DNA from 2 places in the Clostridium saccharoperbutylacetonicum N1-4(HMT) genome. Region 2 is predicted to be linked to the other one. Evidence: a T-box and tRNA genes for the amino acid it is inferred to sense, from the RefSeq annotation. Region 2 holds a T-box; the other holds one or more tRNA genes.

Region 1 (7,416 bases), 610 kb from region 2:
TTGCATTTGGTCCGAATTTCTTATAAATCTTAATACATTGATTATTAGTTACTCCATGCTTATGAAAATATAATATAATATCCTTTAACCCCTGCTGCTCAATATACGATTCATATATAATTTGAAACTTTTTTTCTCCAATCCCCTCAATTTCCATAAGTCTTTCAATGTGATTTTCCATTATTCCTAAGGTTTCTTCCCCAAACTTCTCTATTATTTTCTTAGCTGTAACAGGACCAATTCCATGAATTACTCCTGCACTTAAATATTTTTCTATCCCATCTAAAGAGGTTGGAAGAAGTTCTTCGTAATCTTGAATATTAAATTGATTTCCAAACTGTTTATGTACAGTATAATATCCTGTTAACTTCACATTTTGGCCTTCTTTTAAAAAAGGAACTGTTCCTACTGCGCTAATTAGATTATTATCACTTCTAATTTTACACACCACATATCCAGTATCTTCACTTTTAAAAACTATACTTTCAACAAAACCTTTTAGAACTTCCATAAAATCTCTCCAAATCTTTAATTTGTATTATTCAAAACACTAATAACAGACAATAACTTAGTTTAAAACCTTATTTGCATTTCTTAATTATACCATAAATATCAATATTTCAATCAATAATATACTTTCCTACTTTAAGTGAATAATTAATTATTCATGATTAATTTTTAGTCAACCATATCAAAAAGTAAAAAAGGCTACCTCTAGCACTCAGAGATAGCCTTCTTACTATATTTATTAAAGATATTTCTTTATTTCATCTACTTTGTTTAATTGTTCCCAAGGTAAGTTAAGATCATTTCTTCCAAAGTGACCATAAGCAGCTGTTTGCTTATAAATAGGTCTTCTTAAGTCAAGATCTCTGATTATAGCTCCTGGTCTTAAATCAAATACTTTTTCTACTATTTCAACAATTTTTTCTTCGCTTACTTTTCCTGTTCCAAAAGTTTCTACTTCTATTGAAACTGGTTTAGCAACACCAATAGCATATGCCACTTGAATTTCTAATTTGTCAGCAACACCTGCTGCTACTAAATTTTTTGCTACCCATCTTGCAGCATAAGCAGCTGATCTATCTACCTTTGTTGGATCTTTTCCTGAGAAAGCACCACCACCATGTCTTCCATATCCACCATATGTGTCTACTATTATTTTTCTTCCAGTCAATCCAGAATCACCTTGTGGTCCACCAACAACAAATCTTCCTGTTGGATTAATGAAATATCTAGTCTCAGAATCTAATAATTCAGCTGGAACAACTGCATCAATAACATATTTCTTAAGATCTTCTTGAATTTGTTCTAAAGAAATCTTTTCATCATGTTGAGTTGATATAACAATAGTATCAATTCTCTTTGGTTGATTATCTTCATATTCAACTGTAACTTGGGTCTTACCATCTGGTCTTAAATATTCTAATGTTTTATCTTTTCTTACTTCTGTAAGTCTTCTTGATAGCTTATGAGCCATATATATTGGAAGAGGCATATAGTCTTCTGTTTCATTAGTTGCAAAACCAAACATCATTCCTTGGTCTCCAGCTCCAACAGCTTCAACTTCATCCTTTTCACCTTTCTTAGATTCAAAAGCTTCGTCTACACCCATTGCAATATCAGCTGATTGTTCATCTATTGATGTAAGTACTGAACAAGTATCACAGTCAAAACCAAATTTGGCTCTATCATACCCTATTCCTCTTACTGTTTCTCTAACAACTTTTGGGATATCAACATAACAATTTGTTGTTATTTCTCCCATTACCATAACCATACCAGTAGTTGTACATGTTTCACAAGCAACTCTAGCATTTGGATCTTTTTCTAATATAGAATCCAAGATAGCGTCTGATATTTGATCACACATTTTATCTGGATGTCCTTCTGTAACTGATTCTGAAGTAAATAATCTTCTCATTTAACTCTCTCCTTAATTTTATTTTTTAATATTAGACTAGTATTTAAGTGTGCACAAACTTAAATATAAAAAAAAGCTCTTCGATAAGAAGAGCATGATTTCAACAATCACTTATTCTTATCTTGTAGAAATCATCCTACAGGAATTGGCACCTTATATAATACAGGTTGCCGGGTTTCATCGGGCCCTTTCCCTCCACCTCTCTTGATAAGAGTTTCTATTTAATTTTCATATATTATACTACCATAAAAGAAATTATTAGTCAATATTCGTAGATAAATTCTATATATAGAGAATAGAGAAATTTTATATAAAAAAAGAATAAACATAGTAGTTTATTCTTTTGGTGGAGGAAGATGGATTCGAACCATCGAAACGTAACGTAACAGATTTACAGTCTGCCCCCTTTGGCCACTCGGGAATTCCTCCATATTTAATTTTAATAATACAACTCAATTTTACTATAATTATATTATTGGAGCTGGCAATAGGAATCGAACCTACAACCTGCTGATTACAAGTCAGCTGCTCTACCGTTGAGCCATGCCAGCGTATTCAGTTAACAATTACAGTTCACAGTTGAGTCTATGGTTAACAGTTAAGCTTTTCAATTAAAAGCTAACAATTTGTGGTTTAAAATAACAATTGATTTAACAGCTATTATCTTTTAAATGGTGGGCACAACAGGGCTCGAACCTGTGACCCCCTGCTTGTAAGGCAGGTGCTCTCCCAGCTGAGCTATGCGCCCATTTATTGGTGGAGGAAGATGGATTCGAACCATCGAAACGAAACGTAACAGATTTACAGTCTGCCCCCTTTGGCCACTCGGGAATTCCTCCATATTTAATTTTAATAATACAACTCAATTTTACTATAATTATATTATTGGAGCTGGCAATAGGAATCGAACCTACAACCTGCTGATTACAAGTCAGCTGCTCTACCGTTGAGCCATGCCAGCATATTCAGTTTACAGTTAATAATTACAGTTCACAGTTGACTCTATAGTTAACAGTTAAGCTTTTCAATTAAAAGCTAACAATTTGTGGTTTAAAATAACAATTGATTTAACAGCTATTATCTTTTAAATGGTGGGCACAACAGGGCTCGAACCTGTGACCCCCTGCTTGTAAGGCAGGTGCTCTCCCAGCTGAGCTATGCGCCCATTTATTGGTGGAGGAAGATGGATTCGAACCATCGAAACGAAACGTAACAGATTTACAGTCTGCCCCCTTTGGCCACTCGGGAATTCCTCCTTATTCTGTTTTCACAGCAGTTGCTTGACAATCAATCAACAATGACTAGTATATCTGCAAATTGTATTTATTTCAACTCTTATAATCATGCATTTGCAGAAATTAAGCCCAACTTACTCCATATTTCTGCAATATACTTCATTTTAATATACTAATCTAAATTATTTTTTCTTTTTAATTATTTTATTTATATTATCAATATCTATATACTTAGAACTTATCTCTTCTATCTTTTTATAATCTTCTATCAATAATCTCTTTTTTAAAAGTTTAAATATATTTACTATTCCTTCCTGTTCATTTGCATCATTAAAATATTCTCTTATTGTTTCAACATCAAATGCAGACAACTTTTTTATGATCTTTTCTATATCCTTCTTATCATCTGATGATAGTTTCTCCAACATTGTACTTTTATCAACTTTATATGGACTTTTTGTAAAAGATAATACTTCCTTGCTGTAATCTCCCTTATCATTATTTAATTTCCCAGGATTCCAATACAATAATAAATATATATTAATTATTATTGTTAAAATTAGAATAAAATACACAAAAATTCTTTTCATACAAATCTCCTTTTATAGTATTTATTCCCATAATTTATTTTTTTATACTATCTTCTTCTTAGTTCACATATATATATATTGTGAAAGGGGGATATATCCTTTATGCTAAAGCCAGACATTAATTATACTTTTGAGTTTCATCATAATTTAACTCTAAAAATCAAAAATTTTCTTTCAGAAAATACTGTAATAGTTTGTATAGGTACTGACAAATGCATTGGAGATTGTTTAGGTCCTTTAGTTGGATCTATTTTAACCGAAAACTTTTTTCCTCTCCCTGTTTACGGTACTTTATCAGCTCCAATTCACGCTTTAAATATAGATGAACGTTTAGACGAGATACGTGTAAAACATCCAAATGCCTCCATAATTGGAATTGATGCTTGTTTAGGAGATGAAGATGATATTGGGCAAATTCGAATAAGAGATTATGCCATACATCCTGGAAAAGGAGTAGGGAAAGAGCTTCCTGACGTTGGTATAGCATCTGTTATTGGAATCGTTGACTCAAGTGATAATTCTGAATTCTTCTTTTCACGCAGTATAAGACTATCCTTTATTATGAATATGGCCAAGATAATATCTAGGTTATTTATAGAAGCCTATGCTTTAAATCACGAACAATTTCCAATGCTTTAAGATTAAAAAATAAATAACAGTCTAAAATAAATTTTGGACTGTTATTTATTCCTTCATTATTCTACAAGAACAATTTGTTGAGCATTCACTTCATTATCTAACTTGTCTAGATAATTAAGTACTTCACCGGTTCCATTAACAACACATTCAACAGTATTTTCAGCAACAATTGCAGTTACTCCTGTTTTAAACTCTATAAGCTTATCCAAACCATGTATTAATGCTCCTCCACCTGTCATTACTATTCCTCTTTCAATTATATCTGAAGCTAACTCAGGTGGTGTTCTTTCTAATACTCTTTTTACTGTGTCAACAATTGCTTCTACAGGTTCCTTTATAGCATTTCTTACTTCTTCTGTAGTAATTTCCACTTCATCTGGTAATCCTGTAACAAGATTTCTTCCCTTCATCATACAAGTTAAACTTCTAGAATTTTTAAATGCTGATCCAATATTTATTTTTAAATCTTCAGCCGTTTTTTCTCCAATCATTAGCTTGTATTCATTTCTAACATATTTAATTATAGCATCATCAAATTTGTCTCCACCAACTTTTATTGAATCTCTTTCTACAACTCCACCTAAAGAAATGACAGCAATATCAGAAGTCCCTCCTCCAATATCAACTACCATACATCCACTTGGCTTTGTTATATCTAAACCAGCCCCAATAGCAGCTGCAAGCGGTTCTTCTATTAAACGAACCGTTTTAGCACCTGAATTCATAGCGGCATCAATAACAGCCCTCTTTTCTACTTCTGTAGCTTGAGATGGTACACATACAATAACCTTTGGTGCTCTAACATTTCTCTTTCCACATGCTTTTTTAATAAATTCTTTCAACATTTTTTGAGTTATATCATAGTCAGAAATAACTCCTTCTCTCAGTGGTCTAACTGCAACGATATTTCCTGGAGTTCTTCCTATCATTTTTCTTGCTTCTTCACCTATAGCCAACAATTTATTATTATTTTTGTTTATGGCTACAACTGATGGTTCCTTTAGTATAACTCCTTTTCCCTTCACATAGACCAATACTGTTGCTGTTCCTAAATCAATAGCTAAGTCTATCCCTGTTCTCCAAAAACCCATTATTTTTTTCACTCCTATAATACATATTAATACCTATGATTACATAATTCTACTAATATTATATTATAGACTTATTTTCACTAAGATTCAATAATTTTATATTTCATTTGGGTAGCTTTTCCACCTCTAATGTGCCTTTCTGACTTGTTCAATTCTAATATCGAGTGAGTTTCTTGAGCAATTTCAGGATTTATTTTCAAAAGCCTTTCTGTCATATCTTTGTGAATTGTGCTTTTACTAACACCAAAAACCTTTGCAGTTTTTCTTATTGTAGCTTTTGAATCTATAATATATTTTGCAACATCTAGAACCCTTTCTTCAATATAATCTTTCAAAATACCACTTCCTTGATTTAATAATTTATAAATTACAATTTTTCTTTCTATTAGCCATTCACCATTTAACAGGATGAATGACTAATATAATCTTCTTATATTGTTATTTAGTTTTTAAGTTAAAATATTTTTCTGGATTAACTTGCTCTCCATTGGCATCAATCACTTGCAAATTTAAAAATTCACCAAAGGCATCTTTACTAAATACCTTAGCTGTTTCTCCTACCTTTGCAATAACTTGATTGGCTTTAACCTTATCACCTTTTTTTACTGATACATCTGCATCAAGATTTCCATATCTTGTTCTTAATCCATTTGCATGTTTAATTTCTATGACTACGCCTTCTTCAACACCTGAGTTCTCAGCAAGTTCTACTACTCCATCTGCTGCTGCTTTAACTTCGGTCCCTATTTTAGCTTCTAAATTTACCCCTCTAATAGTTCTAAAAATTCCTTCTTCCATTTTTACTGGTGAAGGATAAGTATATTTTCTACTTTCAATACCATTTAATGGATTTGAAAAATTCACTTTATTAGTTGTAGTTACTGTAGCTGATTTTTCAGTTTTTGTTTTATTAACAGTATCACTATTTACTTTCTCATCATTTTGAGCTCTCTCAGCATTTTGAATTTGATTTGCTGGTTTATCATTAGTATTTAATGTTAACTCTTTGCCTCTATCATCTGCGTCTGTTTTATTTACTTCCTGCTTATTATTAAGCATTTTATACGAAACTGTACCCACAGTCACTATTACGCAAAGGCAGAGGAATAAAGCGATATAAAATCCCTCCTTCCTAAATAAATTTTTAAATTTTTCTTTTAAATTTTTGTTCAAAGTGAACACCTCCTATTGATATAGTTCCCTTTTTTTGAAAATTAATACATAATTTTATTTTTTTATTCCACATTTTTTGTTTTAAACTATTTTCTATTCAATCTTCTTTACATAAGTCATTTTAAAGTATGCCCACTTTTAAAAATTACAAACAAAAAAATAAACACAAAAAATACTTGTCTTACATAGTCATAAACTATTAAAAAACAAGTATTTTTCAACTAAGTATATATAATTTCTGCAATCTTAACTCCATTATAATAATGCTTAAGAATATTATCATATGTATCGCCATTCTTAGCCATAGCATTTGCACCCCATTGACTCATTCCAACACCATGTCCATAGCCCGTGCAATTTATTTTTATTGAATCCTTATTAAATTCTAAAGTAAAATTACTTGAATTTAAATTAAACAGCTCTCTAAATTGAGTTCCCTTAATAGATTCTTTTCCTATTCTTATTATTTTTACACTTCCACCGTCTGTATGGCTGTCTATCTTGATTTGTGAAGGCAAATTATCTGCTTTAACATTTGCCTCTGGATATTTTGCATTGATTTTATTTATAAATTCACTTATAGGAATTTCTGTATTAGTTTTAAATTTAGGTGCATTTTCTTCCCCTTTACTTTCCTCAGACTTCAAATATGGTACATCAATTGAAAATACATCTTTTGCATCTTCAGTTTTTCCAGAACTTGTTGCAAAAAATTGAGGATATTCTAGCACACTTCCATCATAGGTGAGAATCTGCCCTTTTGT
Region 2 (7,416 bases):
TGCAGGCGGGTTAGATGTTGCTCTTGCTATGGGCGGAGGAGCATACAATATTAATACTCCAAAGGTAGTTAAAATTGAGCTTACTGGAAAGCTAAATAAAATGGTAGCAGCAAAAGATGTTATATTAGAAGTTTTAAGATTGTTGACTGTAAAAGGTGGAGTAGGAAAAGTATTTGAATACGCAGGAGAAGGTGTAAAAACACTTTCTGTTCCAGAAAGAGCAACTATAACAAATATGGGAGCAGAACTTGGAGCTACAACTTCAATATTCCCGAGTGATGAAAGAACATTAGAATTCTTTAAAGCACAAGGAAGAGAAGAAGATTTTATAGAGTTTAAGCCAGATGCAGATGCTATATATGATGAGGCAGTAACAATTAATTTAAGTGAACTAACTCCGCTTACAGCTAAACCACATAGCCCAGATAATGTAGCTAAGGTTAGTGAAGTAGGAAAGATTAAAGTTGACCAAGTATTCATAGGAAGCTGTACAAACTCTTCATATGAAGATTTAATGAAAGTGGCTAAGATATTGAAAGGTAATAAAGTGCATCCAGATGTAAGTTTAGTTATTGGGCCGGGATCTAGACAAGTTATGGAAATGATAGCTAGAAATGGAGCATTAGCAGATATAATAAGTGCAGGTGCAAGAATACTAGAAAATGGATGTGGACCATGTATTGGTATGGGACAATCGCCTGGAACTGATGGAATTTCACTTAGAACAGTAAATAGAAATTTCTATGGAAGAAGTGGAACTTTGTCTGGGCAAATATATATAGTAAGTCCTGAAACAGCGGCAGTATCAGCAATCAGTGGTGTCTTAACTAATCCAACAGAAATAGATGTGGATTTAACAATAGATATGCCAAAGGAATTCTTGATAGATGACTCAATGATTTTAGCACCAGCACCTACTAATGCTGAGGTTGAAGTTGTTAGAGGACCAAATATTAAGCCATTCCCAGTAAGCAAACCATTAGCTGAAGGATTAGATGGAAAAGTATTAATAAAGGTTGAAGATAATATTACAACAGATCATATTATGCCTTCAAACTCAAAATTATTGCCATTTAGATCAAATATACCTTATCTTGCAGAATATTGTTTTAATACTGTAGATACAGAATTCCCTAAGAGAGCTAAAGAATATAATGGTGGGTTTATAATAGCAGGTGGAAACTATGGACAAGGTTCAAGTAGAGAGCATGCAGCGTTAGCACCACTATATTTAGGAGTTAAAGCTGTTATAGCTAAATCATTTGCAAGAATTCATAAAGCAAATTTAATTAACAATGGAATAATTCCAATGGAATTTAAAAATGAAGCTGATTATGATGGAATTGATTTAACAGATGATTTGAAGATGGAAGATATTAAGGGCGCTTTAGTATCAGGTGTAGTTAAAGTTAAGAACTTAACTAAAGGAACTGAATTTGAAGCAACAGTTGATTTAACAGAAAAAGAAATTGCTGTAGTTAAAGAAGGCGGAAGGCTTAATTACGTAAAAGCAAATAACTAATATTTAGAAAAAGCACAAGAGTTCAATAATTGAATTTTGAATTCTTGTGTTTTTATTTAGACAAAATTAATTTTGTAAATGCTATTGACAAAAATAAACAATAGTTTTAGAATTACTTTAAATTAAAAAAATAAAGCTTTGAAGAGAAAGAGTAAAGTTAATAGCGTTTTACAGAGAGTTCCCGGAAGGTGAGAGGGGCAAAACAAGTTGATTTGAATACATCTCTGAGCAGCACTCCGAAAGATAACAACCAGTAGGCAGATGTCGTATTCGCACACGTTATAGTGCTAGGGTATAACCAAGATATAATTATATTGGCGTACCTGAAGAGGTTATTATTGTGAGATAATGATAAATTAAGGTGGTAACACGTAAGTAATGCTTTCGTCCTTTTATTAAGGCTGAGAGTTTTTTTGTCGTTCTTTTTACCAGTGATGAGATAATAAAAAATCATTTTATTTTAATTAAATAATTGTTAGGCGCCAATAATTATTTAATTAATTTACTAATAATAACTTGAAAATATAATCATGAATTATGGAGGAATTAAAATATGATGAATATAGATGAACAAATTAAGATAATAATGAAAGGAGCAGATGAAATAATAGGATTAGATTTTCTAAAGGATAAATTGATGAAAGCTAATGCGAATAAACAGCCTTTAATTGTTAAACTTGGATTAGATCCAAGTGCACCAGATATACATTTAGGTCATACAGTTGTGCTTAGAAAGATGAAGCAAATTCAAGATTTAGGGCATAAGGTAGTTATTATAATAGGTGATTTTACTGGGAAAATAGGAGACCCTACAGGTAAGGCAAAAGGAAGAAAAGCACTTACAACAGAGCAAGTTTTAGAGAATGCAAAAACTTATGAGGAACAAATATTTAAAGTTCTAGATAGAGATAAGACAGAGGTAAGATTTAATAGTGAGTGGCTCTCAAAATTATCTTTTGAAGAAACAATTAAATTGGCATCAACAATGACTGTAGCAAGAATGCTTGAAAGAGAAGAATTTAAAAAGAGATTTGATAATCAAATTCCAATATCAGTGCATGAATTTTTTTATCCGTTAATGCAAGGATATGACTCGGTTTCAATACATGCAGACATAGAACTTGGAGGAACTGACCAAAGGTTTAATGTATTAATGGGGAGAATGCTCCAAAAGGAATATGGGCAAGAACCTCAAACTACAATATTTATGCCACTCCTTGAAGGTATTGATGGAAAAGAAAAAATGAGTAAAAGTCTTGGAAATTATATTGGGATAGATGAAAAAGCAGAAGCTATGTATGAAAAAGCAATGATGATACCTGATGAATTAATAATAAAATATTTTAACTTGGTAACTGATATTTATCCAGATGAAATTCAGAAATTAAAAAATAATTTGGATAATAATAATATTAATCCAAGAGATGTAAAAATGAAACTAGCAAAAGAAATTGTGAAATTATATCATGGTGAGGATAAAGCAGAAAAAGCTGAGGAGAGATTCAAAAGTATATTTCAAAAAGGCCAGATACCTAAAGATATAGAAACGGTTATTGCTTCAAAAGAAAATTTTGATTTAGCTGAGATATTAGTGTCAAACAATATTGTAAAAAGCAAAAATGAAGTTAGGAGATTGGCAGCTCAAGGTGGAATTAAAATAAATAATAATACAGTTTATAGTATAATAAATGTTACAATAGATGAAGAGATGATTATACAAGTAGGTAAGAGAAAATTCATAAAAATTAAATTCAAATAATAAGTTTATGTTAGCATTCTGGGTAAAACTTATAGAGAAATAAAATTAATAATACTATATAATATTATTATAATGAAGCAATTAGAAAGAGGATGTTATTATGGAAAAGACTATAAGATTATCTGGAATAGCTTATGAGAGTTTAGTAAATGGACCAGGTATGAGAAGAGTATTTTTTGCTCAAGGCTGCACACATAACTGTAAAGGATGTTTTAATCCAGATACTCATGATTTTAGTGGTGGAGAAGAACGAGAGGTGGATTTTTTAATAAAGGATACATTAGATAATCCAATGCTAAGTGGAGTTACATTTAGTGGAGGAGATCCTTGGGAGCAGGCAGATAAGTTTGCAGATATGGCCAAGGCTTTTAGAAAGAAAGGCTTAAATATTTGGTGTTATACAGGTTATACTTATGAATACATTTTAGAAAATAAAGATAAACGTTTTGGATGGAATGATTTATTAAATAATATTGATGTTCTTGTTGATGGAAAGTTTGAAGAAGATAAGCAATTAGATGGACTTAAATTTAGAGGGTCAACTAATCAAAGAATAATAGATGTTGCGGAAAGTTTAAAAAACGATACTATAATAATTAAAGAGTATTAGACAAATAGTACATAACCTAATAATTTTTAAATGCTAAGTAATATAAAGTTTATAAGTATATATTACTAATTTTGGGAGGAAAGATTATGATTTATTCTTTAGAAAACTCAAGTATTAAAATTACAGCAAGTACTCATGGTGGAGAAATACATTCTATAACTAATAAAGAGGATGGGACTGAATATTTATGGAATGGAGATCCAGAGTATTGGAAATATCATGCACCAATATTATTCCCTATAGTTGGAAAGGTTGTTGATTCTAAATATAGAGTTAATGGACAAACATATGAATTACCACAACATGGTTTGGCCAGAACATCAGACTTTAATTTGATATCACAAACAGATAATGAAATATCTTTTGAATTAACATATTCAGAAGAATCATTAAAAGTATATCCTTTTAAATTTTCATTAATCTCTACTTATAGATTAGAAGATAACTCTATAGATGTTACGTATAGCGTAAAAAATTTAGATGATAAACGAATATATTTTTCTATAGGAACTCATCCAGCATTCATGTGCCCTATTAATGGAGATGATAAGCTAGAAGATTGTTATCTTCAGTTTAATGAAAAAGAGACAAGCAGTAGAAACCTTCTTACTTTAGAAGGATATCTTTCTCATGAAAAAGGTGAATGTTTAAATTCCACAGATGTTATTATGTTATCAAAAGAGTTATTTAAAGATGATGCCTTAGTATTCGATGATTTAAAGTCTGATAAAATAACAATTAGATCAAAAAATAATGATAAAGCACTGATAGTTGATTTTGAAGATTTTCCTTACATGGGAATTTGGGCACCAAAAAGTGGAGCTCCATTTGTATGCATAGAGCCTTGGTTTGGGCACGCAGATTATGAAGATTTCAATGGTGAATTTAGTGAAAAAGAAGGTGTGATTTCACTAGAAATAGATGAAAAATTTAGTTGTACATATAAAGTTACTATCATATAATCTAAAATTATATTTCTCATTAGAAGATTTGCTAGAATAAAAAATAATTCACAGAAAATATGGATTAGTTCTATTTTTTGTGGATTATTTTTATTGTTATGTGGATAATATTTAGTGGATATTGAGAATTGTATTAAATATATAGAAGGGGTGTTGAAAGATGATTCTAAATAAAGAATTTTATAAGCAAGGAGCATTAATTTTAGCGAAAGAATTATTAGGAAAAGTTGTTGTAAGGACTGTTGATAATCTTACCTTAAAAGCAAAGATTGTTGAAACAGAAGCTTATGTAGGAGAAATAGATAAAGCATCACACGCCTATAATGGTAGACGGACAGAGAGAACAGAACCTTTATTTAGAGAAGGTGGAATAGCATATGTTTACTTTATTTATGGTAAATACTATTGTTTTAATGTTATAAGTGGAATTGAAGATAAAGGTGAAGGAGTTTTAGTCAGAGCCTTAGAACCACTAAATGAATTTGATTATCTTGCAAGGAAAAGATTTGGAAAAAGTTTTGATGAATTATCAGAAGCAAATAAAAAAGCACTTACAAATGGTCCTTCAAAATTATGTATAGCTTTTTCAATAGATAAATCAGAAAATTATAAGAAACTATATGAAGAAGGAGATTTTTATATAGAAGATAGTAAGGATGAAAAATTTGATATAGTTGAAACTACTAGGATAGGTATTGATTATGCCGAAGAAGCTATAGATTTTCCATGGAGATTTTATATAAAGGACAATAAATATATATCTAAGAAATAATTAATAATAAAGTTATAGATTTATAATGATAAGTTTAACAATAAAAAAATCAAATGATAACATATAAATGAAATAAAAAAATAATATATTATCATTTGATTTTTTATTTATTACTTCTATTTCGGAAAGTAAAGAATTTCATTAATATAAAAGTAACTGGTACACCTATGATTGCTGCTAACATATAAGCAAAAAGCTTATGAAATCCAATAGTAGTACAAATTATTACAACAATATACTGAATGAAAAAATTAGGCATAGATGATATTGTAAACTTAGTTAATTTTTCAAGGCTAAGTTTTTCTTTAAAGGTTATAAAGCTATTTAATATATAGGATATTAATAAACCAGAAATATAACCTGGTATAAAAGCAATATTAGCACTTAAAAAGCTGGAAAATATATAGGAAAAAACAGTTCCATTAAAAGTATTTACTATTCCTATTAATACGAAAATAATAAATTGTTTGGTAAAAAAAGTATTCCTGAATTTTTCAATAAAATTATCCATAAAATAAATACCTATTTATCTTTCTTATTAATATCAATTAGTTTATCAGAAATAATAAAGCGAGGCCTTTGTTTAGTTTCATTGTATATCTTACCAATATATTCACCTATAACACCAAGAGATAAAAGTTGTATGCCACCAAGCATCCAAATTGATAAGGTTAATGAAGTCCATCCAGTAACTGTACTTCCAAAAAATTTAACAACTATAGAATAAATTAATGCTATAACACTAACAAAAAATATAGTAAAACCGAGCATTGTAATTATTCTTATAGGTTTTATACTTAGAGAAGTGATTCCATCTAAGGCAAAAGCTATCATTTTTTTTAGCGGATATTTAGATTCACCAGCAAATCTTTCATGACGTTCATATTCAACAATTGAATATCTATATCCTATTAAAGGAATCATTCCTCGAAGAAACAAATTAACTTCTTTATATTGACTCAATCCTTCTAGGGCACGCTTACTCATAAGACGATAATCAGCGTGATTAAAGATTGCATCAACACCGAGAATATTCATTAATTTGTAAAAGGCTAAGGCTGAGGTTCTTTTAAAGAAAGTATCAGTTTGGCGGGAAGATCTTACACCATAAACAATATCACTGCCATTATAGTATTGTTCCACAAATTTATCTATTACACCTACATCGTCTTGCAAATCAGCATCTAAGGATATGGTCATATCTGCATATTCTTTAGCAGTCATTAATCCTGCAAGTAGGGCATTTTGATGGCCTCTATTTCTTGATAAATTAATGCCGGAAAATATAGAGTTCTTTGAATAAAGTTGTTCAATTATATCCCAAGTTTTATCCTTTGAACCGTCATTAACAAAAAGTATTTTGCTTTCACAAGAAATAAGTTCATTTGAAATCATGGTATTAATTTTTTCTAACAATCGTTTAGAAGTTTCATGCAAAACCTGCTCTTCATTATAGCAAGGTATTACAAGATATAGTATATCTTTCATAAAGCCACCTCCAGTAGATTATTATATCAAATTTAATTCTAAAAATACCAATCTTAATGATTTATTAAGAGTTTCTTTATAAATCATATACTACTTTTGTTATAACAATTGAAGTTTCATCTATTAAATTAATTTCTTTATTAATTATATTATCATTAGAACTCTTAATAATTTTTACAATTGGACGTAACGGAAAGTTAGGCAAAGTTTCTTGAACAACGGCGACATCAGCATTGCTAAGTTCAACTAAAGTTCCTTTAGAAAATGGAATTACAATTTTACAAAAAGTATTAACCATATCAT

Evidence for each region. A T-box is a leader RNA that pairs with one kind of tRNA and senses whether it is charged. The one in region 2 lies ahead of tyrS (tyrosine--tRNA ligase), so its partner is inferred to be a tRNA-Tyr.
Region 1: it encodes a tRNA-Tyr, which carries the amino acid that the T-box ahead of tyrS (tyrosine--tRNA ligase) is inferred to sense. The anticodon was not compared.

The regions. Positions count from the first base shown of each region.
Region 1 covers NC_020291.1:696,050-703,465, reverse strand. The annotation lists gene recD2 (SF1B family DNA helicase RecD2) at 1-511, opposite strand, end outside; gene metK (methionine adenosyltransferase) at 749-1,924, opposite strand; SAM riboswitch class I at 2,039-2,138, opposite strand; tRNA gene CSPA_RS03140 (tRNA-Tyr) at 2,269-2,353, opposite strand; tRNA gene CSPA_RS03135 (tRNA-Thr) at 2,401-2,475, opposite strand; tRNA gene CSPA_RS03130 (tRNA-Val) at 2,597-2,672, opposite strand; tRNA gene CSPA_RS03125 (tRNA-Tyr) at 2,679-2,763, opposite strand; tRNA gene CSPA_RS03120 (tRNA-Thr) at 2,811-2,885, opposite strand; tRNA gene CSPA_RS03115 (tRNA-Val) at 3,014-3,089, opposite strand; tRNA gene CSPA_RS03110 (tRNA-Tyr) at 3,096-3,180, opposite strand; gene CSPA_RS03105 (hypothetical protein) at 3,342-3,749, opposite strand; gene yyaC (spore protease YyaC) at 3,852-4,388, shown strand; gene mreB (rod shape-determining protein MreB) at 4,445-5,479, opposite strand; gene spoIIID (sporulation transcriptional regulator SpoIIID) at 5,560-5,814, opposite strand; gene CSPA_RS03085 (M23 family metallopeptidase) at 5,918-6,652, opposite strand; gene spoIID (stage II sporulation protein D) at 6,874-7,416, opposite strand, start outside.
Region 2 covers NC_020291.1:90,801-98,216, forward strand. The annotation lists gene CSPA_RS00400 (aconitate hydratase) at 1-1,522, shown strand, start outside; T-box leader at 1,652-1,917, shown strand; gene tyrS (tyrosine--tRNA ligase) at 2,076-3,281, shown strand; gene nrdG (anaerobic ribonucleoside-triphosphate reductase activating protein) at 3,382-3,891, shown strand; gene CSPA_RS00415 (aldose 1-epimerase family protein) at 3,978-4,853, shown strand; gene CSPA_RS00420 (DNA-3-methyladenine glycosylase) at 5,014-5,625, shown strand; gene CSPA_RS00425 (GtrA family protein) at 5,729-6,136, opposite strand; gene CSPA_RS00430 (glycosyltransferase family 2 protein) at 6,148-7,113, opposite strand; gene CSPA_RS00435 (HD-GYP domain-containing protein) at 7,190-7,416, opposite strand, start outside.